4 regions of the Streptomyces sp. NPDC058086 genome follow, and region 2 is predicted to be linked to each of the others. Evidence: riboswitches for the same ligand, from Rfam matches in the RefSeq annotation. Region 2 holds a riboswitch; each other region holds the start of a gene.

Region 1 (7,287 bases), on a different contig from region 2:
GTCCACGGCCTGGTCTACCCGGTCCCCGACCCCGCCTTCCCCTTCCTCGGCGTGCATCTCACCCGGGGGATCGACGGAGACGTCCACATCGGGCCCAACGCGGTGCCCGCGCTCGCCCGGGAGGGGTACGGGTGGGGGGTCGTCCGGCCCCGTGAGGTGGGTACGGCCGTGGCGTGGCCCGGTTCCTGGCGGATGGCGCGGCGGCACTGGCGGTACGGGGCGGGGGAGCTGCGGCGGTCGGTGTCCAAGGCGGCGTTCACCGGGGCCGTGCGGCGGCTGCTGCCGGCGGTGACGCCGGACGACCTGATCCCGGCCTCGGCCGGTGTCCGGGCCCAGGCCGTCCTGAGGGACGGCACCCTGGTGGACGACTTCCTCATCAAGGAGGGCCCGCGGACCGTGCACGTCCTGAACGCACCGTCGCCCGCCGCCACGGCGTCGCTCCCTATCGGGCGTGAGGTCGCGCGCAGGGCGCTGGAGGTGCTGGCGGGGACGTGACGGGGTTGACGGGCCGGGCCGGTCGGTTCTTCGTCTGCGGGCCCGTGGGGGCCGGCCGCGCAGTTCCCCGCGCCCCTGAAAGCCCCGGTCGGCCGGCGTGACAGAGCTCGCGCCCTTGGCGGGGGTGAGGGGGCAGGAGACTGCTCCCGGGGCGCCGTAAAATCGCCTCACTGTGTCTGACTCCATTGACTCCCCCGAAGAGCCCCGGTCCAGCTCCGTCGCCGGAGATGAGCCCTATCGGCGTGCCCGGGCCAAGGGGGAGCCCCGGTTCCCCGACGGTCCGAAGGCCGACCCCGCCGGATCGCACTTCGAGCGGCGCATCCGGAGTTTCCAGCCGCGGCGCAGCCGGGTCACCACGGGCCAGGCGGACGCGCTGCAGCGGCTGTGGCCGAAGTGGGGGCTCGACATCGACGGGCAGCACGTGATCGATCTCTCCGAGTTGTTCGGGGGCGAGCGGCCCGTCGTGCTGGAGATCGGGTTCGGGATGGGCGAGGCCACCGCGCGGATGGCGGCGGAGGACCCGAAGACGGGGATCCTGGCCGTCGACGTGCACACGCCGGGGCAGGGCAACCTGCTCAATCTCGCGGACCAGACCGGGCTCACCAATGTCCGCGTCGGCAACGGCGACGCGATCATTCTGCTCAGGGAGATGCTCACACCGGATTCCCTGAGCGGGCTGCGCGTGTACTTTCCCGATCCCTGGCCCAAGAAGCGGCACCACAAGCGGCGGCTGATCCAGCCGGAGTTCCTCAGCCTCGCCGCGACCCGCCTCAGGCCCGGCGCCCTCGTGCACTGCGCGACCGACTGGGAGCCGTACGCCGAGCAGATGCTGGAAGTGCTGAGCGCACACCCGGACTTCGAGAACACCCAGCCGGACGGCGGTTACGCGCCTCGTCCGGACTTCCGGCCGCTGACCCGTTTCGAGGGTCAGGGACTGGAGAAGGGTCATGTGGTGAACGACCTCCTGTTCCGGCGCGTACAGCACCGAGACCAGGACACATCCGGCGACTGAAGACCCGCGGACGAACACCACCAGGCGCCGTCGCGGGCAGCGCCCCTCCCTCGTTAGGGTCAATGCCGTGGCCACCTTCCCCCCGTACCCGACGTATCCCGGCGGTCCCACCGGTGGGCCGGCCGACGGTGCGCTGCGGCACGCGCACTGGTGGCAGCGGAAGTGGGTGCGCTACGGCGCGCTGATCACCCTGCTCGCGCTCTCCGGCCTCGTCATCCTGGCCCTGGTCCGCCAACAGACCGGCACCGAGGGTTTCCTGGTCGGGCTCGGCCTCGCCGTGCTGCCCGTGCCGCTCCTCGTCGCCGCGTTCCGCTGGCTGGACCGGGTGGAGCCCGGCCCCTGGCGCAACCTGCTCTTCGCCTTCGCCTGGGGCGCCTGCGCGGCGGCGCTGATAGCGATCGTCGCCAACAGTTTCGCGACCAAATGGATAGCGACCGCCACCGCCGACCCGACCAGCGCCGACACCCTCGGCGCGACCGTCATAGCGCCGATCGTGGAGGAGTCCGCGAAAGCCGCCGCCGTGCTCCTGGTGTTCCTCTTCCGCCGCCGGGACTTCACGGGGATCGTCGACGGGGTCGTCATAGCCGGAGTCACCGCCACCGGCTTCGCCTTCACCGAGAACATCCTCTATCTCGGCACCGCCTTCGGCACGGACCAGCTCAACGGTGACCGCGGTCTGGCCTCCGTCACCGCCGCGACCTTCTTCGTCCGCGTCGTGATGTCGCCCTTCGCGCACCCCCTGTTCACCGTGCTCACCGGCATCGGCTTCGGCATCGCGGCGCTGTCCGCCGAGCGCCAGCACGTGCGACGCGTCCTGCTGCCCCTGACCGGACTGCTGCTCGCGATGGGCATGCACTCCACGTGGAACGGCTCGTCGAACTTCGGGGAGTACGGCTTCTACGCGGTCTACGGGGCGTTCATGGTGCCCGCGTTCGGCCTGCTCACCTTCCTCGTCATCTGGACGCGGCAGCGGGAGCTGAAGACCGTACGGACCGAACTTCCGGCGTACGCGGCGGCCGGGTGGCTCACCCCGCCCGAGCCGTACGTGCTCGGCTCGATGCGGGCGCGGCGACTGGCCCGCGAGTACGCCGCCCACCACTTCGGCAAGGCGGCGGCGCGCTCGGTCGCGCAGTACGAGGCCTACGCGACCTCGCTGGCGTTTCTGCGGCACCGGGGGCGCAGTGGCCGCGCCAACGCCGACTTCGTCGTACGGGAACGGGAGTTGCTGCACGAGCTGTGGCGCCGCCGGGAGGTCGCCCGCCCCTCCCTCGCGTACGCGGCCCACACGGCGGCCCCGGCCGTACCCGTGCCGCCTCAGGTACCGCCGCCGTGGCCCGGGTACGGCTACGCGCCGGTGCCCGGCCAGGCGAACCCCGCCGGCGCGCCCCCGTACCCCATCGGTGCGACGACGCCGTACCCCGCACCGACGACGCCGTACCCCGCGTACAACCCCTACCAGTCGTAGGTCTCAGGCCAGTCGTAGGCCTCAGGCGGACGCTTCCGTCAGCCTGGCCAGTTCCGCGTCCGTCAGGGTCAGGTCCGCGACCGCCAGCAGGGCCGGCAGCTGCTCGACCGTCCGGGCGGAGGCGATGGGCGCCGCGACCGTCGGCCGGGCGGCGAGCCAGGCGAGGGCGACCGTGGCGACCTCGGCGTCATGGGCCCCGGCGACCTCGTCGAGGGCGGCCAGGACGCGGATGCCGCGCTCGGTGCCGAGGTGCTTGCGGGCGCCCTCGGCCCGCGCCGAGTCGACCGTCGTACCCGGGCGGTACTTGCCGGTGAGGAAGCCGGAGGCGAGCGCGAAGTAAGGGACGGCGGCCAGGCCGGTCCGGGAGGCGACCTCCTGGAGCGGGCCCTCGTAGGTGTCGCGCGAGACGAGGTTGTAGTGGGGCTGGAGGGCGACGTATCGCGCGAGGCCCTCGCGGTCGGAGAACTCCACGGACTCCGCGAGCCGCTCGGCGGAGATGTTGGAGGCGGCGATCTCCCGGACCTTTCCGGCCCGTACCAGTTCGTCCAGCGCGCCGATGATCTCCTCGACCGGCACCGAGGTGTCGTCGAAGTGGGTGTAGTAGAGGTCGATGTAGTCCGTGCCGAGGCGGCGCAGCGAGGCGTCGGCGGCGGCCCTGATGTTCGTCGCGGACAGACCCTTGTACTCGGGGTGGGTGCTGACCTTGGTGGCGAGGACGACATCGGAGCGGTTGCCGCGCGCGGCGAACCACTTGCCGATGATCGTCTCGGACTCACCGCCCTTGTGGCCGGCGATCCACGCGGAATACCCGTCGGCGGTGTCGACGAAGTTGCCGCCCCCGGCCGTGTACGCGTCGAGCACGGCGAAGGACTGCGCCTCGTCGGCTGTCCAGCCGAAGACGTTGCCGCCGAGGGAGAGCGGGAAGACCTCGAGGTCGGAGGAGCCGAGCTTGCGAAGGGAAGTCATGCCTTATTTCAACAGGCGTACCGGATTGCCGTATTCCGCACACGGCCCCTGGGAACGATCAGGGGTTGATGCCCTTGCTCTGCAGCCACGCCATCGGGTCGATCGCGCTGCCGCCGCCCGGGTGAACCTCCAGGTGCAGATGCGGCCCGGTCACGTTGCCGGTCGCGCCCACGCGCCCGATGACGTCGCCGGTGGCCACCTTCTGCCCCACGCTGACGCTGATGGACGACTGGTGGCAGAACCACAGCTCCGTGCCGTCGTCGAGGGTGAGGATGGTGCGGTAGCCGTACGAGCCGGCCCAGCCCGCCTCCGTGATCGTGCCGCTGTGGATGGCCTTGATCAGCGTGCCGGTGGGGGCCGCGAAGTCGAGGCCGGTGTGGTACCCGGAGGACCACATGGAACCGGCGTCACCGAAGCGGGAGGTCAGGGTGTACGAGGAGGTGGGCAGCGAGTAGCTCTTGGCGAGCTCGGCGAGGCGCGCGGCCTCGGCCTTCTGCTTGGCATCCTCGTCCGCCTGCTTCTTCGCGGCGGCGACCTTGGCCTCGGCGTCGTCCTTCTGCTTGGCGGCCAGTGCGACCGCCTTCTTCGCCGCGGCGGACTCGGCGGCGGCCTGGGCCGCCTTGTCGACCTGGTCCTGCTGCGACTCGGCCTGCAGGATGATGCGGGCGCGCAGTGCCTCGCCCGCGTCCTTGTTGCCCTGCGCGGCGTCGGCGCTGGTCACGCCGGCGCTGGTGAGCGGGGTGGCGGAGCCCTTCGGCGTGCTGGAACCGCCGTCGGATATCAGCGCCTTGGCAGATGCGGTGACCGAGGAGAGGTCGGGCAGCGAGATGGACACCGGCGGCTTGCCGGGCGCCGCGGTGGCCATGCCGCCCGCGCCGACGGCGGCGATGACGCCGACGCCCAGGACCGTGGAACTGCGGGCGAGTCCCCCGCCGCGCTGCTTGGAGACGCGGTGCCGGCCGCGGAGGGGACGGAGGGAATCCTCGGTGGGGTTCCACTCCTCCCAGGGGCCCTCGTCCTTGCCGTAGGCGTAGCCAAAAGTCTGGGTGTCGTTCGGCGGGAACGAAGTGGGCTGGGCGGGCCGGTTGGACGCCACGTGGGCGTGCTCCTTTCCTTCCTTCTCGCCTACCGGGTTAGCTGACGGGTTCGGAGCAGGAAGGTCTCCTACGCGCGTCAACCCACGGTGTCTCCACCGTGAAAGACGCTCGATTCACCCCAAGTTGGTGGTTCCCCGGTTCCCTTGCGGGATTCGGCGCGTGCGCACGGAGCCGACTCTTGTGACGGCTGGGACGACCGCGCTGCGTTATCGAACGTTAATAGACACGGGTACCGGATTCCAAGCTGTTCGTACTGATCGTTAACCACTTTTGGCCAGGACTTACCGACCATGAGCGGCGGAAATCGGGCGAGTTGGCCGCACCCTCCTACCTGGCAGTTATTTGACGGTGCGTCAGTTGTTATGCGGAGGGACATCGACCGATCACCCCTCGTGACAACGATCAAGAAAGCCCCTTCCCGTGACTACGGCCGCCGTACGGCGAGCAGTGCCATGTCGTCCGTCAGTGCGCCGCCCGTGTGCCGCCGGACCTCCTCCGAGAGCGTGGCCAGCAGGACGTCGGGGCCGGGGAAGGTCCGTCCGGCCAGGCGCGCGGCCGGATCGTAGAAGCGCCCCTGCGCGTCGCGGGCCTCGGACAGTCCGTCCGTGTGGAAGAGGAGCGTGGCCCCGTGCGGGAACTCCGCCTCCTGCGCACGGTCCGGCCAGCTGCCCAACTCGCCCATGCCGAGCGGGAGCGCGGGGTTCGCGGCGGCGAGCGTGACCAGCGTTCCGTCCGCGTGCAGGAGCAGCGGCGGCGGGTGGCCGCGGTTGACGATCCGTACGAGGCCGCCCTCGTGCGTGATCTCCGCGAGGACGGCGGTGGTGAACCCCTCGAAGGCGTCAAGGCCCTTGCGCCGGGTGCCCTCGCGGGCCAGCGCCCGCTCCAGCCTCTGCGCGACCGCCTCCGGCGTGGCCTCCTGCTCGGCCGCCTCCCGGAACGCCCCGATGAGCACCGCGACGGCGGCCACCGCTTCCATGCCCTTCCCTCGCACGTCGCCCACCGCCAGCCTTACGCCGTGCGGGGAGTCCTGCACCGCGTACAGGTCGCCGCCGATGAACGCGCCCGCCTGCGCGGCCTCGTAACGTGCCGCGACGTCGAGGCCGCCGATCCGCCGGTCAGGTTCCGGCAGGACGGCACGCTGGGCCGCCTCGGCGATCTGGTGGGCCGAGGCGAGTCGTTCGTCGGTTCGACGGACGAGAATGTTGATGAGCACGGCCAGCACGCCGACGGTCGCCACGGTGGCGACCTCCGTGAGCGCGTCCACCTTGAAGACGATGCCGAGCCGGATGTGGATCGTGAGCACCGCGACGAGCGCCGCGATGCCGGTGAGCACGGTGCCGCGCAGCGAGAAGAGCGGGGCGGCCACGAGCGGCGCGGCCGTGAAGAGGGGGCCCGCGGTGAAGGCCATCGGGGTGAAGTAGTCGTAGAACGCGCCGACCAGGATGAGCAGCGCGGGCAGCACCCGAACGAGGTTTCGCGCGCAGGAGATCCGGCCCCGGTCCGCCTCGGCCGGGCGGGGCACCGGCTCGTCCCCCAGCCCCGGATCGGGCACGGGGTCCCCGGGCAACCGCCCACCGGACCGGTCGTACGGCTCGTCGTTCGGCTCCTCGGCCCGCTGCGCGCCTCCTTGCTGCTGCCCCACCCGTCCAGGCTTCCCGGCGCGGGGGCGGGGGGCGAGTGGTGAGGGGCCGACCGGGGGATGCGTCAGTCCGAGCCCGACCACCGGACGCCGCCGGCTCCGCCGCGCCCGTGGTGGTGCCCGGCCGGGGCGACGACGGTCCCGCCGTCCGGCACGAAGCCATGCCCGCCGTGACAGACCCCGAGGAAAAGCGCGCACGCGGCGAGCAGCAGCGCGAGCGTCGGCGCGCGCCGGACCAGCCACCGAGGACAACTCATAGTGAGCAGCAGACTACAGAAAGTCGGGTCGGCAGGGAAAACCGGGGCAGAACGGCAAACGGGAAAGCCGGGCGGCAGGAAACCCGGGACGGCAGGAAATCCTGGGACGGCAGACGGGAAAAAACCAAGGGCCGGAACTCGTTTCCGAGTTCCGGCCCTTGGCCTTCAGTAGCGGGGACAGGATTTGAACCTGCGACCTCTGGGTTATGAGCCCAGCGAGCTACCGAGCTGCTCCACCCCGCGTCGTTGAAATTAGTGTACGCCATCCGCGGGGCCCTATTCACCAGGCTTTTCGCGGACGCCCGCGAGGCCGCCCCTACCCGGCCGCGAGAAGGTGCCGATTGGGCGCCACGGCC
Region 2 (7,287 bases):
TACTACGTCCAGCGCCTCGGCGGAGACCTGCGCGTCCGCACCCTGGTCACGCTCGGCACGCCGCACGCGGGCACGAAGGTCATTCCGCTGATGAACGCGCACCCGATCGTCCGTCAGATGCGTCCGGGTTCGGAGGTGATCGAGGAGCTGCGCAAGCCCGCGCCCGACTGCCGTACGCAGTTCGTGAGCTTCTGGAGCGACCTCGACCACCTGATGGACCCGCTGGAGACCGCCTCCATCGACCATCCGGACCTGCTCGCGCAGAGCGTCCAAGTGAGCGGAATCGGACATCTCGCCCTGCCGGTCCACCCCGCGGTCGCCGCCGGGATACGGCAGGCACTCGACTTCGAGGAGACGCAGGCCCGCCCCACCGCCGCGCCCGCCGCCGAAACCGGGGGTCTGACAGGGGGTCTGACAGTGGCGTAACGCCTCCGCGGAACACCCTCAACATCGAACGGCAATCGAACGCCAGGCCAAAGCCGTGCCCGCCCTCCCCCGAAACACGGCCGAATGCCCGTTTCCCGAGTGGAGGAAACCTGCCGAAGATTGTCGCGCCCGCGTACCGCCGGGTACAGTCACCGCACTGCTCTGCCAGCCCCTGTTGTCGAGGCGAAAGAGAAGTTGGTGAACGACCGTCACCCGTCGGGGACCGTAACGCCCCCGGCTCCGGCCTCCGATGCCGCCGCGGCGCCCTATGCGTCGTACGGTGGCCAGGAAGCCCAGTACGGCGACTTCACCTCGTACGACGGCTACGCCACCACCGGTACCTACGCGACCGGAAGCTTCGAGACCACGGGTTTCGAGACCTCGACCTTCGCGGCGGACCCCCTCTTCGGCGACATGTCGGGCGGCGACGGCACGGGTTCGTACGACGCCACGCAGTGGAGCACCGGCAGCCACCAGACCCCGCACTACGACCCGTACGCCGCACAGCACCAGGCCGCGTACGACACCGGTGCCTACGACACGACCGCCTGGGCGAGCGGATACCAGCAGCTCGCCAACATCCCCGCGCAGCACCCGGGCCCCGAGGGCACCGGCCAGTGGGACGCGGCCGCCTGGCTCCAGGCCGAACAGACCGGCCAGACCCAGCAGTGGACCGCGCACACCCAGGAGACGGGCGCGTACGACGCCACGCAGTGGAACACCGCGGGCGAACACGACCCCTACGAGGGGTACGAGCAGCACCAGCAGGCCGAGTCGTATGAGCAGCAGCTCGCCGCCGAGGCCTACGAGCATCAGCCGGTGGCCGAGTCCGACGTCCACGACCGGCCCTTCGACCAGCAGGCGACCGCGGCCTTCGAGCAGGTGTCGTACGAGGAACCCGGCGCCGCGGAGGACGAGTTCGAGGACGCCGGTGACGCGCAGGACGCGCCGCTGCTCGAGGACATGGAAGAGGTCATTCCGGCCCCCCGTGCCGCGAACCGGTCCGCGTCCCGTTCCCGGCGGCGCACCCCGGCGAAGCGTTCCGCCTTGCTGACCGTCGCGGTTCCCTCGGCCTGCGTGATGGGGGTCGCGGGAATCGCCGCCGCCTCCGTGGGCACCATCGGCGGGAACGACAGCAAGGACAACACGACCCTCAGCGCGTCCGACGGGACCGCGGTGAAGCCGTCGGCCGCCAACAACAAACTGGACACCCAGCTCCAGAGCCTCTCCGCGGGCGCGGACGACTTCGCCGACCGGGCCAGCCGGACGCAGGAACGTATCGACCTCAAGGCTCAGCAGGCCGCCGAGAAGCAGAAGGCGGCGGCGGAGGCGGCCCGCAAGGAGCGGTTGCGGCCGAAATTCGTGCTCCCGGTCACGCAGAAGGGCCTCAGCGCCTACTTCGGCCAGGCCGGCATCAACTGGATGTCCGTGCACACGGGCATCGACTTCCCGGTGTCGTACGGCACGCCGGTGATGGCCGCGACCGACGGCACCGTACGGACGCAGTGGAACAGCGCGTACGGGAACATGGCGATCGTCACCGCGATGGACGGCACGGAGACCTGGTACTGCCACCTCTCCAGCTACAAGGTGCCGTCGGGGACGGTCGTGAAGGCCGGTGACCAGATCGCGTTCTCCGGGAACTCCGGCAACTCGACCGGTCCGCACCTGCACTTCGAGGTCCGCCCCGCGGGCGGTTCGGCGATCGACCCGCTGCCGTGGCTGCGCAGCCACGGCCTGGACCCGACGTAACCCACCGGCTCCTCACCCGACTCACCCGACGACGTGACCGAACGCCGTCGCCGGGCTCCGAGCTGCCGCCCCGTAGAACCCGTAGAACTACAGCTTCTCCACCGGCGCGTACCGCAGCAGCAACCGCTTCGGCTTCGCCTCGCCGAAGTCGACCGTCGCCTCCGCGTTCGCGCCCGTTCCCTTCACGCCGACCACGGTGCCCAGGCCGAACTGGTCATGGGTGACCCTGTCGCCGACCGCCAGCGAGACCACCGGCTTCTCGGAGATCCCGCGGCGCGTCGCGAAGCCGGAGGCGCCGGACGCCGCGGACCGCGAACGCGAGGACGACAGCGAGGCGGCCACACCGGAGACGGGCCCCGAGGACACGGGAGCGGTCGCGCCGGTGCGCTTCCACTCCAGGTGCGTCTCCGGGATCTCCTCCAGGAAACGGGACGGCGGGTTGTAGGAGGGCTGGCCCCAGGCGCTGCGCATGGACGAACGGGTGAGGTACAGCCGCTCCCGCGCGCGCGTGATGCCGACGTACGCGAGGCGCCGCTCCTCCTCCAGCTCCTTGACCTGTCCCAGCGCGCGCATGTGCGGGAAGACGCCGTCCTCCATGCCGGTGAGGAAGACGACCGGGAACTCCAGGCCCTTGGCGGTGTGGAGGGTCATCAGGGTGATGACGCCGTTGCCGTCCTCCTCGTCCGGGATCTGGTCGGAGTCGGCGACGAGCGCGACCCGCTCCAGGAACGCGGAGAGCCCACCGGACGCCGTACCAGCACCCGCAGCCGCACCGGCACCGGCACCGGCATCCGCCGTACCCGCAGCCGCCCCCGTGCCTTCGCCCTCGCCCTCGCCGGTCTCCTGCTCGAACTCCAGGGCCACGGCGGCGAGCTCCTGAAGGTTCTCGATCCGGGTCTCGTCCTGCGGGTCGGTCGAGGCCTGCAGCTCGGCGAGGTAGCCGGTGCGCTCGAGCACCGCCTCCAGGACGGTCGCCGGGCCCGCGCCGGACTCGACGATCGTGCGGAGGTCCTCCATGAGCGTGTTGAACCGCTTCACGGCGTTCGTCGACCGCGCCGCCATCCCGTACGCCTCGTCGACGCGGCGCAGCGCCTGCGAGAAGCTGATCTTCTCGCGCTGCGAGAGCGCGTCGATCATGGCTTCGGCGCGCTCGCCGATGCCGCGTTTGGGAACGTTCAGAATGCGGCGCATCGGGACCGAGTCCTCGGGGTTGGCCAGGACCCTCAGGTACGCGAGGACGTCCCGGACCTCCTTGCGCTCGTAGAAGCGGACGCCGCCGACGACCTTGTAGGGCAGGCCGACGCGGATGAAGATCTCTTCGAAGACACGGGACTGGGCGTTCGTCCGGTAGAAGACGGCGACGTCGCCCGCCCTGGCCTCGCCCGCGTCGGTGAGACGGTCTATCTCGTCGGCGACGAACTGGGCCTCGTCGTGCTCGGTGTCGGCGACATAGCCGGTGATGTTCGAACCGGCGCCCGCGTTGGTCCACAGGTTCTTGGGGCGGCGGGACTCGTTGCGCTCGATGACCGCGTTGGCGGCGGACAGGATCGTCTGGGTGGAGCGGTAGTTCTGCTCCAGCAGGATCGTCGTCGCGTCCGGGTAGTCCTCCTCGAACTGGAGGATGTTGCGGATGGTCGCGCCGCGGAAGGCGTAGATCGACTGGTCGGCGTCGCCCACGACGCACAGCTCGGCGGGCCCGAGCTCGCCCTCGGCGGGCGGCGCGTCCTCGGGCCGGTCACCGACGGCCGGGCCGACGAGCTCCCTGACCAGGGCGTACTGCGCGTGGTTCGTGTCCTGGTACTCGTCGACCAGGACGTGGCGGAAGCGGCGCCGGTAGTGCTCGGCGACGTCCGGGAAGGCGCGCAGCAGGTTGACCGTGGTCATGATCAGGTCGTCGAAGTCGAGCGCGTTGGCCTCGCGCAGCCGCGACTGGTACATCGCGTAAGCCTGGGCGAGGGTCTTCTCGAAGCCGTCGGCGGCCTGGGTGGCGAAGTCCTCCTCGTCGATCAGCTCGTTCTTCAGGTTCGAGATCTTGGCGCTGAAGGACTTGGGCGGGAAGCGCTTGGGATCGAGATCCAGGTCACGGCAGACGAGCGCCATCAGCCGCTTGCTGTCGGCGGCGTCGTAGATCGAGAACGAGGAGGTGAAGCCGAGCTTCTTGCTCTCGCGGCGCAGGATCCGCACACACGCGCTGTGGAAGGTCATCACCCACATCGCGTTCGCGCGCGGGCCGACGAGCTGCTCGACGCGCTCCTTCATCTCACCCGCGGCCTTGTTCGTGAAGGTGATCGCGAGGATCTGGCCGGGGTGGACATGACGCTCGCCCAGCAGATGGGCGATGCGGTGGGTGAGCACCCGGGTCTTGCCGGAGCCCGCGCCGGCCACGATGAGCAGCGGGGAGCCGGAGTGCACCACGGCCGCGCGCTGGTTCTCGTTCAGCCCGTCCAGCAGGGCCGCCGGGTCCACGGCGGGGCGGGGCGCGCCGTCGCGGTAGAAGGCGTCCCGGCTCGCGGGCACGTCGAAGCGGCCACCGAACAGGTCGTCCGGAAGCGGCTCCGGTGCCCCGTCCTCGGGCGGCGGCGGGGGCTCTTCCTCGTGGGCCCCGGAAGGCTGGAGGTCCGCCAGAAAGCTGTCATCAAAGAGGCTGCTCATCGCTCTCCGAGTCTAGGCGGCCTCACTGACAACCCGCGGCCACCCTGGAAACCCGACCGGTTTTTCCGCGACCGCGCACGATTCCTTTCCCGCACGGGACGCCGTCACCGTTCAGGATCGCTTCATTACGGTCAGCCACGATCAATGACCCCCAAGGTCAAGGTCACGAAAATGTATCGGGCATATCGCACATCAAACTTCACAGAACACTTATGAGTTGGCTAGCGTGCCGGGCAGGCCGCTCGACCCAACCGGCGAACACCGCCGGGCCGTGCGGCCTCCGCCGAGTCCGGTGCGCCGTACGGCAGCCGGAGCCGGGGACCCAACCGACCTTGGGGTGAATCGGTCCAACTGTCCGCTGGGGCAAGGACCGTAGGGCAAACCTTCCGGAAGCACCCGCCCGAACCCGACAGCTAACTCGGTAGGCGGAAGACGGAAGGAGTCGCCTCTCTTGGCGTCGCACCGCAAGTGGAGTCCTACGGGTACGCGCATAGCGGGTATACGGACCCCCGCCCTCGCCACGGCGGCCCTCACCTCCGTGGCCCTGCTCTCCCAGACGGCGAACGCCGCACCCTCGGCCGATTCCAAGCCGAGTGTCGAAGAGGTCGAGAAGAAGGTCGACGACCTCTACCACCAGGCCGAGGCGGCGACCGAGAAATACAACGCGACCAGGGAGAAGACCGCGCAGCAGCGCAAGCGCGTCGACTCCCTCCTCGACGACGTCGCTCAGCGCACCGAGAAGCTCAACACCGCGCGCGAGGAGCTGGGTTCGTTCGCCGCGGCGCAGTACCGCACCGGCGCCGCCGCCCCCGACACCGCGACCCTCCTGCTGGCCGACAACCCGCAGGACTACTTCGACCAGACCCAGCTGATGGACCGGCTGACCAGCCGCCAGAAGGTGGCCGTCGACGACTACATCACCGAGCAGGCCGCCACCACCAAGAAGCGCGCGGAGGCCTCCCAGAGCCTGCAGACGCTCACCACGACGCAGAGCGCGCTGAAGACGTCCAAGGCCGACGTGCAGCGCAAGCTCGCCGCGGCGCGCGACCTGCTCTCGAAACTGACCGCCGAGGAGAAGGCCCGGCTCGCGGCGATCGAGAAGAAGCAGCAGGAAGCGGCCGACCGCAAGGCGGCGGAGCTGGCCCAGCAGCAGGCCGCGGCGGAGAAGAAGGCCCAGGAGGCGGCCGCCCAGCAGCAGACGACCTCCGGGACCACCGGCACCTCGGGCACCTCGGGCACCTCGGGGAGTTCGACCACCGACTCCTCGTACACCGCCAAGGCCGACAAGGCCCTCGCCTTCGCCCGCACCCAGATCGGCAAGCCGTACGTCTGGGGCGCGACCGGGCCCGGCTCCTACGACTGCTCCGGCCTCACCCAGGCCGCCTGGAAGGCCGCCGGCGTCGATCTCCCGCGTACCACCTGGGACCAGGTCAACGTGGGCACGACGGTCCCGCTCTCCGACATCAAGCCCGGTGACCTCGTCTTCTTCTACGACGACATCAGCCACGTCGGCCTCTACATCGGCAACGGCATGATGATCCACGCCCCCAAGCCGGGCGCGTACGTCCGCGAGGAGTCGATCTTCTACGGCGGCGAGTCGATCATCCACAGCGTGGTGCGTCCGGCCTAACGCCCCGGCGCCCGGCACGCGCGCGTGGGGCTCATCGAGCTCCACGCGCGCGTGGCCCGCCGCCAACCCGCTCGAAGGTCCTTAGCATCGGGCCCATGTCAGCCATCTCCCCGCCCGGCACCCGGTGGACCGGCCTGCGCACCTGGTGGCTGCAGAGTCCGCCGGGCGCCGGAGCCGCGATCCTGGCCACCGGCATCATCTCGATCGGGCTGGAGCAGACCGGCTACGAGATCCTGTCCCGGATCGTGCTGGCCCTCGCGGCCGTCGGCTGGCTCGGGCTCGCCGCGGCCTTCGTCGTACGGCTGCTGCGGGAGCGGGAGCGGTGGCTGACGGAGGCCGGTACACCGAGCGCGCTCACCGCGGTCGCGGCGACCACCGTGCTCGGCACGCGGCTGGTCACACTGGGGTGGGAGGTGCCGGCCGAGGCCCTGCTCGCCCTGTCGGCGGCGCTCTGGCCGGGGCTGCTCCTCCTGGTCGTACGGCAATGGCGGCCCCGTATGCCCGGAGCGGTGTTCCTCGGCTGTGTGGCCACGCAGGGGCTCGCGGTGCTGGGCGCGACGCTCGCCCCCGCGACGCACACGGACTGGCTCGCGCACACCGCGCTGGTGCTGTTCTGGCTGGGGCTCCTGCTCTACACGATGGCGCTGTTCTACTTCGACTACCGCGAGGTCGCCACGGGCGCCGGGGACCAGTGGGTCGCGGGCGGCGCGCTCGCCATCTCGGCGCTGGCGGGGTCGAAGCTGATCCTCGCGTACCAGGCGGACATCTACCTGTGGAACAACGACGACAACGGCGTGCTGCGCTGGGTGACCGAGGCGCTGCTCGTG
Region 3 (7,287 bases), on a different contig from region 2:
GCGCCACCCCGTCCCCCCGCTGGGCATGTGCGAGCTGCCCGCCGCGAGCCACCGTCCCGACCCGTTCACCTTCGAAACCGGCGACATCCTCCTGCTCTACACCGACGGCGTCATCGAAGCCCGCTCACCGTCTGGCGCCTTCTACCCGCTCGCCGAGAGGGTTGCCTCCTTTCCCGCCGCCAGCCCCGACGCCCTGCTGCGGCACATCCACGACGACCTCCTCGCGCACGTCGGCGACCACCCCGGCGACGACGCCGCCCTCCTGATCATCGAACGCACCGCCTCCCATCACCCGCATCGACCGCACTTCACCACCCGCCCCGTCGACGGCCACCACCGGCTCCACGCCGGCGGATCGCCCCCGTCGACGGAACGCTGACCTCACTCCCGGGCCATGTCCGACTCCGCCGCGCTCGCCGCGGAATCGGCGTCGTCGACGAGCTTCCGCAGGTGACCGAGGTCCGCGGAGGATGTGGGCGCGGGCTGCCGAGTGGTCTTGCCCTGCGCGGTCCCCGTGCTGTGCGTGCCCTGCGTGCTCTGCGCACTCTGCGCGTTCCCGCCGTGGCCACATCCGGCCAGGAACAGCAGGGCGGCCAGTACCGCCGGTACGGTGTGGCGCGCGCGCATCAGTTCGTACGACCGTTGTCGTGGGCGCCGCACCACTTCTCGACGTCGGCCAGGTCCTTCTGGCGGGTCTCCAGGGTGGGGACCAGGGAACGCCGGAAGGTGAGCCGGTCGTTCAGGTAGGTCTCGATCTGGGTGTGGCCCGCGGACTTGGCGTTCGCCACCCGCTGCTCGAGGCGGGCGATGGAACCACGCCGGGAAGCGTCCGCGCGCAGCCGGGTGAGGATCCGGTCGATCCGCCGGTCGATCTTCGGCGCGCGCTTGCAGAGCGCCGCCGCGCCGTCGCCCGTCGGGGTGGCGGACGGCGCGGGAGTCGCGGCGTCGGCCGTGGCCGCGCCGGCGGCGCCGAACAGCGACCCGGCGGCGACCAACGAGACGACCGAGATCACGGTCTTCCTGGTGCTTGGCATGACGAACTCCTCCGCGTTCACGGGCGACTGCCCTCTCGCCGGGAAAGCTAGGAGCCGTCTTTGTGGAATTCTTGTGGCCGGTCGGCGGTCGTGATCATCCAGTTGCGCGGGAGCGGAAGCGTGGCCCCCGCGTCCGCGACGCCTGCGCTCAGCGGCAGGGTGACCTCGACGCGGGTGCCCGGACCCGTGGGCCGGTCCAGTACCCGGATCCCGCCCCGGTGCAGGGCGATCTGCTGGGCGACCAGGGTCAGTCCGAGGCCGGAGCCGGGGCTGTCCGGTCGGCGGCGGAAGCGTTCGAAGACCTCGGTGCGCAGCGCGGGCGGGATGCCCGGGCCCCGGTCGTCGACGACGAGGAGCGCGTCGGCGCCGCTCGCGCGCAAGGTCACCTCGACCTGCGGGGGCTGCCCGTCCGTGTGTCCGTGGACCAGGGCGTTGACGAGCAGGTTGTCCACCAGGCTCCGCAGTCCCGCCTCCCAGCCGTGCACACGCAGCCCCGGTGCGCAGTGGCCGGCCACCCGTGCGTGCGGATGGCGTCGCCGCTGTTCCTCCGTGCTCGCTTCGACGAGGTCGGCGAGGTCGACCGGGCCGAAGGCGTCCGCCTCGACGAGGTCTGCGCGGCCGAGGTCGCGCAGCATGACGAGGACCCCGAGGAGGCGTGCGTGTTCGCGGCTCAGGTCGTGCAGCACTTCGTCGCGGTCGGGTCCGGCGAGTTGCGGATGCTCGGTGAGGATCTCCAGGTTGGTCTGCATGCTCATCAGCGGGGTGCGCAGTTCGTGCGAGGCCGCCGAGGCGAAGGAGCGGGCGGTGGCCAGTGCCTCGGCGGTCCTGGCCGCCTGCTCGTCGTAGCGGGCCAGGACGGTCTGCAGGGTGTGTGCGAGGTCGTCGACCTCGGCGATCCGTGTCGGGGTGTGGTCCAGGCGGGTGGAACTGGAACGGGGGTCGAGGCCGCTCGCCCGGCGTTGCAGACGGCGCAGCGGTGTGCTCGCCCGGGTGGCGACGGCCCAGGCGAGCAGCCCGGACAGCGGTGCGGCGAGCAGGGCGACGGTCACCGCGCGCCGTCGGACCAGGCGCACCTGGGTGTCGGCGGCGGTGTCGGACGCGAACAGCCACAGGGTGCCGCGCACACCCGGGTGCGACCCGGTCACCCGGGTCGACAGGATCCGCCAGCTCCTGCCGTCGGCACGGAGGGTGACCGGGACGGGAGCCCTGGCGGGCAGCGCCACGTCGGCCGACGGTTGCGGGCCGCCCGTGAAGGACCCCTCGGGGCCGATCAGCCGTACGCCCACGTCCAGGGCCGAGGTGAAAAGCCGACGTTCGCGGGCCTGCTCCACCGCCGCCGACCGGTCGGCGGCGCTCGCGCGCAGCAGCCCCCGGGCGTCCTTGGCGACGGCCACCGCGCGCTCACGCAGATGCGTGTCCTGCTGGTCGTGCAGATCCGCGGCGACCAGCCGCAGCAGCAGCCAGCCGGTGGCCAGAACCAGTACGGGCACGGTGGCGCCGACGGCCAGGGCGATCCGCGTGGACAGTCTCACGGCCGCTCCCCCGGGTCGTCGTCGCGCAGGACGAAGCCCACGCCTCGTACGGTGTGGATGATCCGGGAGCGCCCCGACGTCTCCAGTTTGCGGCGCAGATAGCTGACGAAGGTGTCCACCGCGTCGGTGCGCACCTCGAAGTCGTAGCCCCATACGCGATCGAGGAGCTGGTCCCGGCTGAGCACGATGCCTGCGTTGCGGGCGAGGAAGTGGAGCAGCTCGAACTCGCGTCGGGTCAGTTCCACCGGCCGCCCGTCGAGGCTCACCCCCCGGGCGGCGGGATCCAGGAGCAGCCCGCCGACCCGTACGGTGCCGCTGTCCCGTGGCGGCCTGCGCCGCAGCAGTGCCTCCAGGCGCAGGACCAGTTCCTGCAGGGCGAAGGGCTTGACGAGGTAGTCGTCCCCGCCCGCCTGCAGGCCCGCGATCCGGTCGGCGGTCTCGTCGAGTGCGGAGAGCATCAGCACGGGTACGTCGTTGTCCTCGTCCCGCAGTGTCCTGCACACCTCGATGCCGCTGAGGTCGGGCATCGAGATGTCCAGCACGATCACGTCCGGCGGTGTCCGCCGGGCCACCGCCAGGGCCGGCCGGCCCCCGTCGGCCAGGTCCACGGCGAATCCGCCGAGCCTCAGTCCGCGCTCCAGCGAGCGGCGGATCGCCGCGTCGTCGTCCACGACCAGGACACGGCCGCGCTGCCCACTCATCACCACTGCCCCTCCCCGGCGCACCGCCGGGGCTCGCCGCCGCCCATGGTGCATCAGCCGCGACGGTCCCGGCCCCGAGGGGTGGGCCCAGGGTTCGGTGAATCGCCCGGGCCGGGACCGATCGGCGCCTGCCCTCGCGGAGCGTGGCGGTTGCGCGGGGCCTGACCCGGCGGTTGCATACAACGTGTGTCGATGGGTGTGGACGCGAGCGGGCAGGTCGGCCACGGGAAACGGTGGGCGGCCAGGGCCGCGCTGGTCGCGGCCGCGCTGGCGGTCCTGCTGCCACTCGGTTACGGAGGCGTGGACGGCATACTGCTGCTCCTGGCCGCGCTCCTCGGCGTGGCTGTCACGGCGGCGGCGCTGTGGTGGGCGCTGACCCGGCGCGGCCCGCTCCGCTGGGTGGCGGCCGTGCTGGCGGCCCTCGCGCCCGGCGCGGTGCTCACCCTGTTCGGCGTGGCAGGCTTGCTCTGGGCCATCCCCGTGTCCCTGGCGCTGTGGACCGTGGCCGTCTGGAGCGGCCGGTACGCCCTTCGGAGCGACCGGACACGCCCCCCGCGCCCGAAGGAACGCAGGGCATCACCGCCGCGGCGCCCCTTCCTCCTCATGAACCCGCACTCCGGCGGCGGCAAGGTGGCGAAGTTCGGGCTGCGGGAGAAGGCGGAGCGGCTCGGCGCGCAGGTCGTGCTCCTCGACCCGGATAAGCATCAGGACGTCACCGCGCTGGCCCGGGCCGCCGTCGCGGACGGCGCGGATCTGCTCGGCGTCGCCGGAGGTGACGGCACCCAGGCGCTGGTCGCGGCCGTCGCCGCCGAACACGGTCTGCCGTTCCTGGTGGTCTGCGCCGGCACCCGCAATCACTTCGCCATGGACCTCGGCCTCGACCGCGACGACCCGGCGACCTGCCTGGACGCCCTGACCGACGGCGTCGAACTCCGCGTGGACCTCGGCTTCGCCGGCGGTCACCCGTTCGTCAACAACGCCTCCTTCGGCGCGTACGCGGCGGTCGTGCAGAGCCCCGCGTACCGTGACGACAAGATCGGCACCATCCTGGACCTCCTGCCCGACCTGCTCACCCGCCAGCGCGGGCCGCGACTGACCGCCCGCGCCGCGGACACCACGCTCGACGCCCCGCAGGCCGTGCTGGTGAGCAACAACCCCTACCGCACCAACGATCCGGCCGGTCTCGGCCGCCGCGAACGCCTCGACTCCGGGCTGCTCGGCGTCCTCGGCATCACGGTGGACAGCGCGGCCGAGGCCGCCGCGCTCGTACTGGACCCCGCGCCGAACGGACTCGCGGTCCTGACCACCCGCGAGGTGGTCATCGACGCCGACCGCGCGGAGATCGAGGCCGGCATCGACGGCGAGGCCCTGGTCCTGCCCGCCCCGGTCCACTGCCGCGTCGAACCCGGCGCTCTGCGCGTCCGCGTCCCCAAGGAACGGCCCGGTGTACCCGAGGCCCAACCCCCCTTGGACTGGCGCCGGTTGCGGACGCTCGCGGCGACCATGGGGCGCACGGCGGTCGTACGACATCCTGGTCGCAGCCGGGACACGTAGACGAAGGTCACAATTACATATCGGACAGTTCGCGCTCCAATCTTCACACCAGGCACACAAATTGGCTAAGTTGGCGGCAGGCCGCACGACTCCCTCCGGCGAACCTCGCCGGGTCGCGCGACCTCCGCCGAATCCGATGCCCCCGCGGCAACCGGAACCAGGACCCAACCGACCTTGGGGTGAATCGGCCCAACTGCCCACTCGGGCAAGGGCCGTAGGGCATGCCTTCCGGAATCTTCCGCCCGAACCCGACGGCCGACCCGGTAGGCGGAGTACGGAAGGAGTACGGCTCCCATGGCGCCGGAACGAACCCCGCGCCCTGGAGGCGGCAGCCTCCCTGGCATGCCCGACTCCGCACGCGCGACGGCCGCCCTCAGTGGCGCGGACGGTCCGAGCCGCGAGGAGGTGCAGCAGCGGATCAGCTCCCTCTACGACCAGGCCGAGAACGCCGTCGGGTTCGTCAACGGGACCCGCGCGATGACCACAGGGAGCCGAGGCCGCGTCAACCCGGCGCCGGAAACCGCGCGCAGGCGCCGCGACCCCGCCCTCGACGACATCACCAAGACCTGGTTCGACGCGGCGCGCACGCAACTGGGTCCGTCCGCACCGGCCAGACTGCCGGCCGACCGGATGCCGAACCGCCCGGCCGAGGCGCGGCCCACGGGCCCGGCGAAGCGGCCGGAGGACGGGCTCACCAACCGTGGGCGGGAGTTGACCGCCCGCCCGGTTCTGGAGTTGACGGCAGGCCCCTCCGCCGAGGCGGCCGCCGGGCCCGTGGCCGAATTGACGGCCAGGGCCGTCGCCGCGCTGCCGGCCGCGCCGGTGCCCGCGCCACAACCTGCGCAGGAGGCCGCCACGGCCCTGCTGCCCGCGCTGCCCGCCGGTCCGGGGCAGTCCTCGTTGAAGACGTCCAAGGAGAAGATCCAGCGGAAACTGGCGCTGGCCCGTGAGCTGGTGTCCAAGCACGCCGCACAGTGGAACCCCGGGCCCGCGGCGATCGAGTCACGTCCGGCCGAGGGTGTCTGGCCCACCCCGGAGGATCAGGCTCGCAACCAGGCGGCGGAGTGGCAGCGACAGCAGCCGACCGCGCTCGGCGCGGACATGTCCCTCGGTACCGGGATGCCGCTCGGCACGAACATGCCCATGGGGACAGGGATGCCGCTCGGCACGGACGCGTCCATGGGTACGGGAATGCCCCTCGGCACGGACGCGTCCATGGGTACGGGAATGCCCCTCGGCGCGGACATGTCCCTCGGTACCGGGATGCCGCTGGCCGCGGGGATGCTTCCCGGCGCGGACATGTCCCTCGGCAGAGGCCTGCCGCTGGCTACGGACATGTCCATGGGTACGGGGATGCCGCTCGGCGCGGACATGTCCATGGGTACGGCAATGCCCCTCGGCACGGACATCTCCATGGGTACGGCAATGCCCTTCGGCGCGGACATGTCGCTCGGTGCGGGGATGCCCCTGGCCTCGGGTGTGCCCGTAGGCACCGGCGCGGTCAACACGGTCAGCCCCGTCGGCGCCGCGGAGTCGGCGTACGGCGGGAAGGCCGCCAAGGCCCTTGCCTTCGCCCGCACGCAGATCGGCAAGCCGTGCGTCTGGGGCGCGACCGGACCGGACTCGTACGACTCCGCCAGCCTCGTTCAGGCCGCCTGGAGGGCCGCCGGAGTCGCGCTCCCGCGCACCGTGCACGGGCAGGCGACCGCCGGTGCGGCGATTCCCCTGACCGACATCCAGTTCGGCGACCTGATCTTCTTCTACGACGACGTCAGCCACGTCGGCTTCTACACCGGCAACGGCATGATGATCCACGCCCCCAGCCCGGGTGCCTCGATACGCGAAGAGTCCATCTTCTTCGCCGGGCAGAAGGCGATCCACAGCGCGTTGCGCGCGGCGTGACGGACTGCGCCACATCAATCAAGACCCCAAAGCGCACATAAGGCACTGGAACGGCCGGAATTTCGCAATAGGGGATGTACGTGATCCGCGCGGACCTCGCCGCCCGGCTCGCCACCTGCGCTGACCATACTGGGTGCGCACGCCGCCTCCCACCGCAAAGTGACTCATGCCCAAGCCTTCCACCGCCCGCGCCACCGCTCCGGAAACCGTCTGGCTGGCCGGCGGGCGCCATGTCGGGCCCGCCCCGCAGGAGATCCTCAGGGAGAACCTGCGGAGGCTGAAGGCCGACGAGACGATCCACGACTTCCTGGAGGCGGAGAGCTCCTCTGACTCCGAGGGGCATGTCTTCGAGGCACGTTGGCAGGTCGACGACGCCGTCACGGTTCGCGCACGGCTCACGACGGACGGGCGCGATCACGCCACCGAGGGAAGCCGCTGGACGCTGGTGGCCGAGGCGGAACGGCCCTGGGACCTCGCGTGGCCCTCTCCCGCGACCATGTTCTGGCCCGAGGGACACGAGATCCCCTGGGACCACGACATCGTGGCCGGGCTCCGCCTGCGGGA
Region 4 (7,287 bases), on a different contig from region 2:
CCGACACCGTCTTCGCCAGCGACACTCCCGAGCCGTCACGGCGCGGGTCGATCTCCGGCAGCTCGGCCGGTGTGCCGTTCTTCTGCGCGGCCCGTGCCGGAACCGCGCCCGCCCAGGCCAGCGAGAGGCAGTCCTCGCCCTTCAGGAACCGCTGGCAGCGCACGCCACCCGTGGCGCGGCCCTTGCGCGGGTACTGGTCGAAGGGCGTCAGCTTGGCCGTGGTCTGGACGGAGTCGTCCAGCGTGCCGCGCGAGCCCGCCACCGTGAAGACCACCGCGTCCACCGCCGGGTCGACCGCGGTGAAGGAGATCACCTTCGCGCCCTCGGTGAGCTTGATGCCCGTCATGCCGCCCGCCGCCCGGCCCTGCGGGCGGACCTGCGAGGCCTGGTAGCGCAGCAGCTGGGCGTCGTCGGTGATGAAGACCAGGTCCTCCTCGCCGGTGCGCAGCTCGACCGCGCCGACGATTTTGTCGCCGTCCTTGAGGGTGATGACCTCCAACTCCTCCTTGTTCGAGGGGTAGTCGGGGACCACACGCTTCACGACGCCCTGTTCGGTGCCGATCGCCAGGCCGGGCGAGGACTCGTCGAGCGTCGTCAGACAGACCACCGTCTCGTCCGGCTCCAGGGAGGACAGGAACTCCGCGATCGGCGCGCCTCCGGAGAGGTTGGGCGCCGAGGCCGTCTCCGGCAGCTGCGGCAGGTCGATCACGTTCAGCCGGAGCAGGCGGCCCGAGGACGTGACCGCCCCGATCTCGCCGCGGGCCGTCGCCGGCACCGCGGAGACGATCAGATCGTGCTTGGTGCGCTTGGCGTCCTCGGCCTCCCCGAAGGGTTCGCCATTGGCCGTACGTGCCAGCAGACCCGTCGAGGACAGCAGCACCCGGCACGGGTCGTCGGCCACCTGGAGCGAGACCGTCGCGGTGGGGGTGCCCGCGGACTCCAGAAGCACCGTGCGCCGGTCGGTGCCGAACTTCTTGGCGACCGCGGCCAGTTCTCCGGAGACCAGTTTGCGCAGCTCGGCGTCCGAGTCCAGGATGCCGGTCAGCTCGTCGATCTCGCCGTTGAGCCGGTCGCGCTCCGACTCCAGCTCGATGCGGTCGAACCTGGTCAGGCGGCGCAGCGGCGTGTCCAGGATGTACTGCGTCTGGATCTCGGAGAGGGAGAAGCGCTCGATCAGGCGCTCCTTCGCCTGCGCCGAGTTGTCGCTGGAGCGGATGAGGCGGATGACCTCGTCGATGTCCAGGAGGGCGACGAGGAGGCCCTCGACCAGGTGGAGACGGTCGCGCTTCTTGCTGCGGCGGAACTCACTGCGGCGGCGCACGACGTTGAAACGGTGGTCGAGATAGACCTCGAGGAGCTCCTTGAGGCCCAGGGTGAGCGGCTGACCGTCCACCAGCGCCACGTTGTTGATGCCGAAGGACTCCTCCATCGGCGTCAGCTTGTAGAGCTGCTCCAGGACCGCTTCCGGCACGAAGCCGTTCTTGATCTCGATGACCAGGCGCAGTCCGTGCGAACGGTCGGTGAGGTCCTTCACATCGGCGATGCCCTGGAGCTTCTTGGCGTTGACCAGGTCCTTGATCTTGGTGATCACCTTCTCCGGGCCGACGGTGAAGGGCAGTTCGGTGACGACGAGGCCCTTACGGCGCGCCGTGACGTCCTCCACCGACACCGTGGCGCGGATCTTGAAGGTGCCGCGCCCCGACTCGTAGGCGTCCCTGATCCCGGTCAGGCCGACGATCCGGCCGCCCGTGGGCAGGTCGGGACCCGGCACGTACTTCATCAGCGTGTCCAGGTCGGCGCCCGGATAGCGGATCAGGTGACGGGCGGCCGCGATGACCTCGCCGAGGTTGTGCGGCGGCATGTTCGTCGCCATACCGACGGCGATCCCGGACGAGCCGTTGACCAGCAGGTTCGGGTACGCCGCCGGGAGGACGTCGGGCTCCTGCTCCTGGCCGTCGTAGTTCGGCGCGAAATCGACCGTGTCCTCGTCGATGGACTCGGTCATCAGTGACGTGGCGTCGGCCATCCGGCACTCGGTGTAACGCATGGCGGCCGGCGGGTCGTCGTTGCCGAGCGAGCCGAAGTTGCCGTGGCCGTCGACCAGCGGCAGGCGCATGGAGAAGGGCTGGGCCAGCCGCACCAGGGCGTCGTAGATCGACGCGTCGCCGTGCGGGTGGAGCTTACCCATGACCTCGCCGACGACGCGGGCGCACTTCACATAGCCGCGGTCGGGGCGCAGCCCCATCTCGTTCATCTGGTACACGATGCGGCGGTGCACGGGCTTGAGGCCGTCACGGGCATCCGGCAGGGCTCGCGAATAGATGACCGAGTACGCGTATTCGAGGAAGGAGCCCTGCATCTCGTCCACGACGTCGATGTCGAGGATCTTCTCCTCGTACGAGTCGTCGGGCGGCGGGGTCTTCGTGCTGCGGCGGGCCATCGCTGCTGCGACTCCTTCACAGTCTCTGCCGGGGCATGAACGGGTTCTGACGCGCACCATTGTGGACCGCCGCACTGACAACGCGGACCGCGACCCGTCCATAGAGGCTCCACGGCGCCCCGTTCCGATCGCTCACGGTGAACGGAAGTCCGGCCTCCCACCTCAGGAATTCTCGCTCTCGGCGTACGAGGTGCGGGAACTTCGCCACCTGTCGGCGCGCTTGCATACAGTGGCAGGACCGGCAGGAATTCTGCAGTTTCCGCGATCGAAGGGACGTACATGCCCATGGGTCACACGGCCACAGCTGAGGCAGGCTCCGGCGGCCTGACAGCGACCGAGCACCGCCTGGCCAACGGCCTGCGCGTGGTGCTCTCCAAGGACCACCTGACCCCGGTCGCGGCGGTGTGCCTCTGGTACGACGTCGGCTCACGGCACGAGGTCAAGGGCCGTACCGGCCTTGCTCACCTTTTCGAGCACCTGATGTTCCAGGGCTCCGGTCAGGTGAAGGGCAACGGCCACTTCGAACTGGTGCAGGGCGCGGGCGGCTCCCTCAACGGAACGACCAGCTTCGAGCGCACCAACTACTTCGAGACGATGCCCGCCCACCAGCTGGAGCTCGCCCTCTGGCTGGAGGCCGACCGCATGGGCTCGCTGCTGGCCGCGCTCGACGACGAGTCCATGGAGAACCAGCGGGACGTCGTCAAGAACGAGCGCCGCCAGCGGTACGACAACGTGCCCTACGGCACCGCCTTCGAGAAGCTGACCGGGCTCGCCTACCCCGAGGGCCACCCGTACCACCACACCCCGATCGGGTCGATGGCGGACCTGGACGCGGCGACCCTGGAGGACGCCCGCGCCTTCTTCCGCACCTACTACGCGCCGAACAACGCGGTGCTCTCCGTGGTCGGGGACATCGACCCGGAGCAGACGCTCGCCTGGATCGAGAAGTACTTCGGTTCCATCCCCGGACACGACGGCAAGCCCGCCCCGCGCGACGGCTCGCTGCCCGAGGTCATCGGCGAGCAGCTGCGCGAGGTCGTCGAGGAGGAGGTCCCGGCGCGCGCCCTGATGGCCGCCTACCGGCTCCCGGAGGACGGCACACGCGCGGCCGACGCGGCCGACGTGGCGCTCACCATCCTCGGCGGCGGCGAGTCGTCCCGGCTCTACAACCGGCTCGTACGCCGCGACCGCACCGCCGTCGCGGCAGGCTTCGGCCTGCTGCGGCTCGCCGGAGCGCCCTCCCTGGGCTGGCTGGACGTGAAGACGTCCGGTGACGTCGAGGTCCCGGTGATCGAGTCCGCCGTCGACGAGGAGCTCGCCCGGTTCGCCGAGGAGGGCCCCACGGACGAGGAGATGGAGCGCGCCCAGGCCCAGTTGGAGCGCGAGTGGCTGGACCGGCTCGGTACGGTCGCGGGCCGCGCCGACGAACTGTGCCGGTACGCCGTCCTGTTCGGCGACCCGCAGCTCGCCCTGACGGCCGTACAGCGCGTCCTGGACATCACGGCCGTGGAGGTCCAGGAGGTCGCCAAGTCCCGCCTGCGCCCCGACAACCGCGCGGTGCTCGTGTACGAGCCGGTCGCTGCCGACACCACCGAAGAGGACGAGGAGGCGGCGAAGTGACCGAGCTCGCCACCATGGACTTCCACCCGCAGCCCCAGGCGGGTCAGCCCAAGCCCTGGGCCTTCCCGGCGCCCGAGCGCGGCACGCTGGACAACGGCCTGACCGTGCTGCGCTGCCACCGCCCCGGCCAGCAGGTCGTCGCCGTCGAGGTGCTGCTCGCAGCGCCGCTGGAGGCCGAGCCCGCGGGCCTCGACGGCGTCGCCACGATCATGGCGCGCGCCTTCTCCGAGGGCACCGACAAGCTCTCCGCCGAGGAGTTCGCCTCCGAGCTGGAGCGCTGCGGCGCCACCCTGGACGCGCACGCCGACCACCCCGGCGTACGCCTGTCGCTCGAAGTGCCCGTCTCTCGCCTGCCCAAGGCGCTCGGGCTGCTCGCCGACGCCCTGAGGGCACCGGCGTTCTCGGACAGCGAGGTCGAGCGGCTGGTGCGCAACCGGCTCGACGAGATCCCGCACGAGACGGCCAACCCGGCCAGGCGTGCCGCCAAGGAGCTCTCCAAGGAGCTGTTCCCGGCGACCTCGCGCATGTCGCGCCCGCGCCAGGGCACCGAGGAGACCGTCCAGAAGATCGACTCGGCGGCCGTACGCGCCTTCTTCGACAAGCACGTACGTCCCGCCACGGCCGCCGCCGTGATCGTCGGCGACCTGACGGGCGTCGACCTCGACGCGCTGCTCGCCGAGACGCTCGGCGACTGGACCGGCTCGTCCGCCGAGCCGCGCCCCGTGCCGCCGGTGACCGCCGACGACACCGGCCGTGTGATCATCGTGGACCGCCCCGGCGCGGTCCAGACGCAGCTGCTCATCGGCCGCGTCGGCGCCGACCGGCACGACCGTGTGTGGCCCGCCCAGGTGCTCGGTACGTACTGCCTCGGGGGCACCCTCACCTCGCGCCTGGACCGTGTCCTGCGCGAGGAGAAGGGCTACACCTACGGTGTGCGGGCGTTCGGCCAGGTCCTGCGTGCCGCCCCGGACGGAACCGGTATCGCGATGCTCGCCATCAGCGGCTCCGTGGACACCCCGAACACCGGCCCGGCGCTCGACGACCTCTGGAAGGTGCTGCGCACCCTCGCCGCCGAGGGCCTGACGGACGCCGAGCGCGACATCGCCGTACAGAACCTGGTGGGGGTGGCGCCCCTCAAGTTCGAGACCGCGGCGGCCGTCGCGGGCACGCTCGCGGACCAGGTCGAGCAGTACCTGCCGGACGACTACCAGGCGACGCTGTACCAGCAGCTCGCCGCGACCGGCACCGTGGAGGCCACCGCGGCCGCCGTGAGCGCCTTCCCGGTGGACCGTCTGGTGACCGTCCTCGTCGGCGACGCCGCGCACATCCAGGAGCCCGTCAAGGCCCTCGGAATCGGTGAAGTGACCGTCGTTTCGGCGGAGTAGAGGTTCGGCGGAGCAGCGGCTCAGTGGAAGCCGGCTGGAAGCCGAGCCGCACGCGGAGCGGAAGAGCGTGACTCCGTGGGGCCCGGGTGACTGAAGAGTCGCCCGGGCCCCTTTTTGCTCGGATTTCCGCTCGGATTTAGCTTGGACTTCATCCCCAAGATGTCCGTATTGGTAGGGAGGTTGCCCGTCTGCCCTGTGGCATGCACTACAAAAACCGTGATCCGTTTGTTGATTGAAAGACGCCCCGTCTAGCGTCGGGGCGGCTGTTCGTCAGGCAGTGCGCCGCGCCCGCGGCACCGGACAGTCATCGCCGAGTCCCCGTACGGCGCGAGCCAGGGGAGCCGGGGACCCACACGTAGTCCCTGGGGTGAATCGGACGCCCTCCCTGGAGGGGGTCCGTAGGAGACCTTCCTGCTCCGAACCCGTCAGCTAACCCGGTAGGCGAGAGGGAAGGAAAGGATCAGCCCCTACATGGCGTTCACCTGTGGCCCCGGGAAACACCGCCGTCCGAGCCGCGTGAAGCGCTCCACCACGAACGCCGTCGGCGTCGCCGCGCTCACCACCACCGGTGTCATCGGAACCCTGGCCGCCCCGGCCCTCGCCGCGGACGCCTCCGTCGAGCAGACCGGGCTGACCCAGGCCGTCACCCTCGGCGACAGGGTCGCCGCCCAGATCGACGCGCAGGCCGCCGCCCAGCAGCGCGCCGCCGACGAGGCCGCCGCGCGCAAGAAGGCCGAAGAAGCCGCGCGCAAGAAGGCCGCCGAGGAGGCGAAGAAGGAGCGCGAGGCCAAGGAGCGTGCCGCCCGCGCCGCCGAGCGCAAGCGGCTCAACACCTTCGTCCTGCCGATCACCGGCTCGTACATCTCCACCGGCTACAAGACCGGCGGCAGCCTCTGGTCCTCCGGCAGCCACACCGGCGTCGACTTCCACGCCGCCTCGGGGACCTCGGTCCACGCGGTCGGCTCCGGCACGGTCGTCACGGCCGGCTGGGGCGGTGCCTACGGCAACCAGATCGTCCTGAAGATGCACGACGGTACCTACACGATGTACGGCCACCTGTCGTCCATCGGCGTCTCCGTGGGGCAGACGGTCACCCCGGGCCAGCAGATCGGCCTCTCCGGCTCCACCGGGAACACCACCGGGCCGCACCTCCACTTCGAGGCCCGTACGACGGCGGAGTACGGCTCCGACATGGACCCGGTCGCCTACCTTCGCTCGCACGGCGTGAACGTCTGACGCTCGCACGGCGTGGACGTCTGCCGCTCGCACGGCGTGATCCTCTGCCGCTCGCGCACCGTGAACGTCCGACGACCGGCGTCAACACTTCCGAAGCCCCGGCTCCCCTCGGCCGGGGCTTCGTCGTTTCGAACGACTGTCTGTCCAAAAAATATCCATGGATTCCGGCCCGCCATCGGAAATTCCGGCTCTCTGCAATAGAGTCGCTGAACAAGCGTCAATCGACCGCGTTTCGCGGGGATTAAGGCGGAGGTCCGGTCATGCGCATTCCCGCGCACTCGGTATGCACGGCGATCCGTGACGACATCGTCGCGGGTGTCTACGAGCGCGGCAGCCGGCTCACCGAGGAACTGCTCGCGCGCCGCTACGGCGTCTCGCGGGTCCCCGTGCGCGAGGCCCTGCGCACGCTGGAGGCCGAGGGCTTCGTCGTCACCCGTCGGCACGCGGGCGCGTGTGTCGCGGAGCCCACCGAGCAGGAGGCCGCGGACCTGCTGGAGATGCGCATGCTCCTGGAGCCGCTGGGCGCCGCGAGGGCCGCGCAGCGGCGCACCGAGGCCCACCTCAAGGTGCTTCGAGGCCTGGTCAGGCTGGGGCAGGAGCGGGCCA

The links. A riboswitch is a leader RNA that binds a small molecule or an ion and turns the genes downstream of it on or off. The one in region 2 is predicted to bind cyclic di-AMP.
Region 1: linked by a shared signal. The riboswitch ahead of ACFVWD_RS45240 (M23 family metallopeptidase) and the one ahead of ACFVWD_RS00265 (NlpC/P60 family protein) in region 2 are both predicted to bind cyclic di-AMP.
Region 3: linked by a shared signal. The riboswitch ahead of ACFVWD_RS20615 (NlpC/P60 family protein) and the one ahead of ACFVWD_RS00265 (NlpC/P60 family protein) in region 2 are both predicted to bind cyclic di-AMP.
Region 4: linked by a shared signal. The riboswitch ahead of ACFVWD_RS36530 (M23 family metallopeptidase) and the one ahead of ACFVWD_RS00265 (NlpC/P60 family protein) in region 2 are both predicted to bind cyclic di-AMP.

Annotation. Positions count from the first base shown of each region.
Region 1 is NZ_JBHVST010000098.1:15,701-22,987, reverse strand. It holds gene lhgO (L-2-hydroxyglutarate oxidase) at 1-495, shown strand, start outside; gene trmB (tRNA (guanosine(46)-N7)-methyltransferase TrmB) at 668-1,507, shown strand; gene ACFVWD_RS45250 (PrsW family intramembrane metalloprotease) at 1,575-2,972, shown strand; gene ACFVWD_RS45245 (aldo/keto reductase) at 2,994-3,938, opposite strand; gene ACFVWD_RS45240 (M23 family metallopeptidase) at 3,997-5,034, opposite strand; cyclic di-AMP (ydaO/yuaA leader) riboswitch at 5,046-5,203, opposite strand; gene ACFVWD_RS45235 (PP2C family protein-serine/threonine phosphatase) at 5,460-6,677, opposite strand; gene ACFVWD_RS45230 (hypothetical protein) at 6,740-6,931, opposite strand; tRNA gene ACFVWD_RS45225 (tRNA-Met) at 7,101-7,174, opposite strand; gene ACFVWD_RS45220 (dihydrofolate reductase family protein) at 7,248-7,287, opposite strand, start outside.
Region 2 is NZ_JBHVST010000001.1:57,204-64,490, forward strand. It holds gene ACFVWD_RS00250 (esterase/lipase family protein) at 1-426, shown strand, start outside; gene ACFVWD_RS00255 (peptidoglycan DD-metalloendopeptidase family protein) at 625-2,178, shown strand; gene ACFVWD_RS00260 (ATP-dependent DNA helicase) at 2,266-4,830, opposite strand; cyclic di-AMP (ydaO/yuaA leader) riboswitch at 5,102-5,274, shown strand; gene ACFVWD_RS00265 (NlpC/P60 family protein) at 5,282-6,460, shown strand; gene ACFVWD_RS00270 (tellurite resistance/C4-dicarboxylate transporter family protein) at 6,556-7,287, shown strand, end outside.
Region 3 is NZ_JBHVST010000024.1:54,521-61,807, forward strand. It holds gene ACFVWD_RS20585 (PP2C family protein-serine/threonine phosphatase) at 1-379, shown strand, start outside; gene ACFVWD_RS20590 (hypothetical protein) at 382-627, opposite strand; gene ACFVWD_RS20595 (hypothetical protein) at 627-1,034, opposite strand; gene ACFVWD_RS20600 (sensor histidine kinase) at 1,082-2,566, opposite strand; gene ACFVWD_RS20605 (response regulator transcription factor) at 2,563-3,267, opposite strand; gene ACFVWD_RS20610 (diacylglycerol/lipid kinase family protein) at 3,460-4,821, shown strand; cyclic di-AMP (ydaO/yuaA leader) riboswitch at 4,937-5,107, shown strand; gene ACFVWD_RS20615 (NlpC/P60 family protein) at 5,164-6,723, shown strand; gene ACFVWD_RS20620 (hypothetical protein) at 6,890-7,287, shown strand, end outside.
Region 4 is NZ_JBHVST010000063.1:3,034-10,320, reverse strand. It holds gene ACFVWD_RS36545 (DNA topoisomerase (ATP-hydrolyzing) subunit A) at 1-2,440, opposite strand, end outside; gene ACFVWD_RS36540 (M16 family metallopeptidase) at 2,720-4,060, shown strand; gene ACFVWD_RS36535 (M16 family metallopeptidase) at 4,057-5,445, shown strand; cyclic di-AMP (ydaO/yuaA leader) riboswitch at 5,744-5,904, shown strand; gene ACFVWD_RS36530 (M23 family metallopeptidase) at 5,917-6,681, shown strand; gene ACFVWD_RS36525 (GntR family transcriptional regulator) at 6,942-7,287, shown strand, end outside.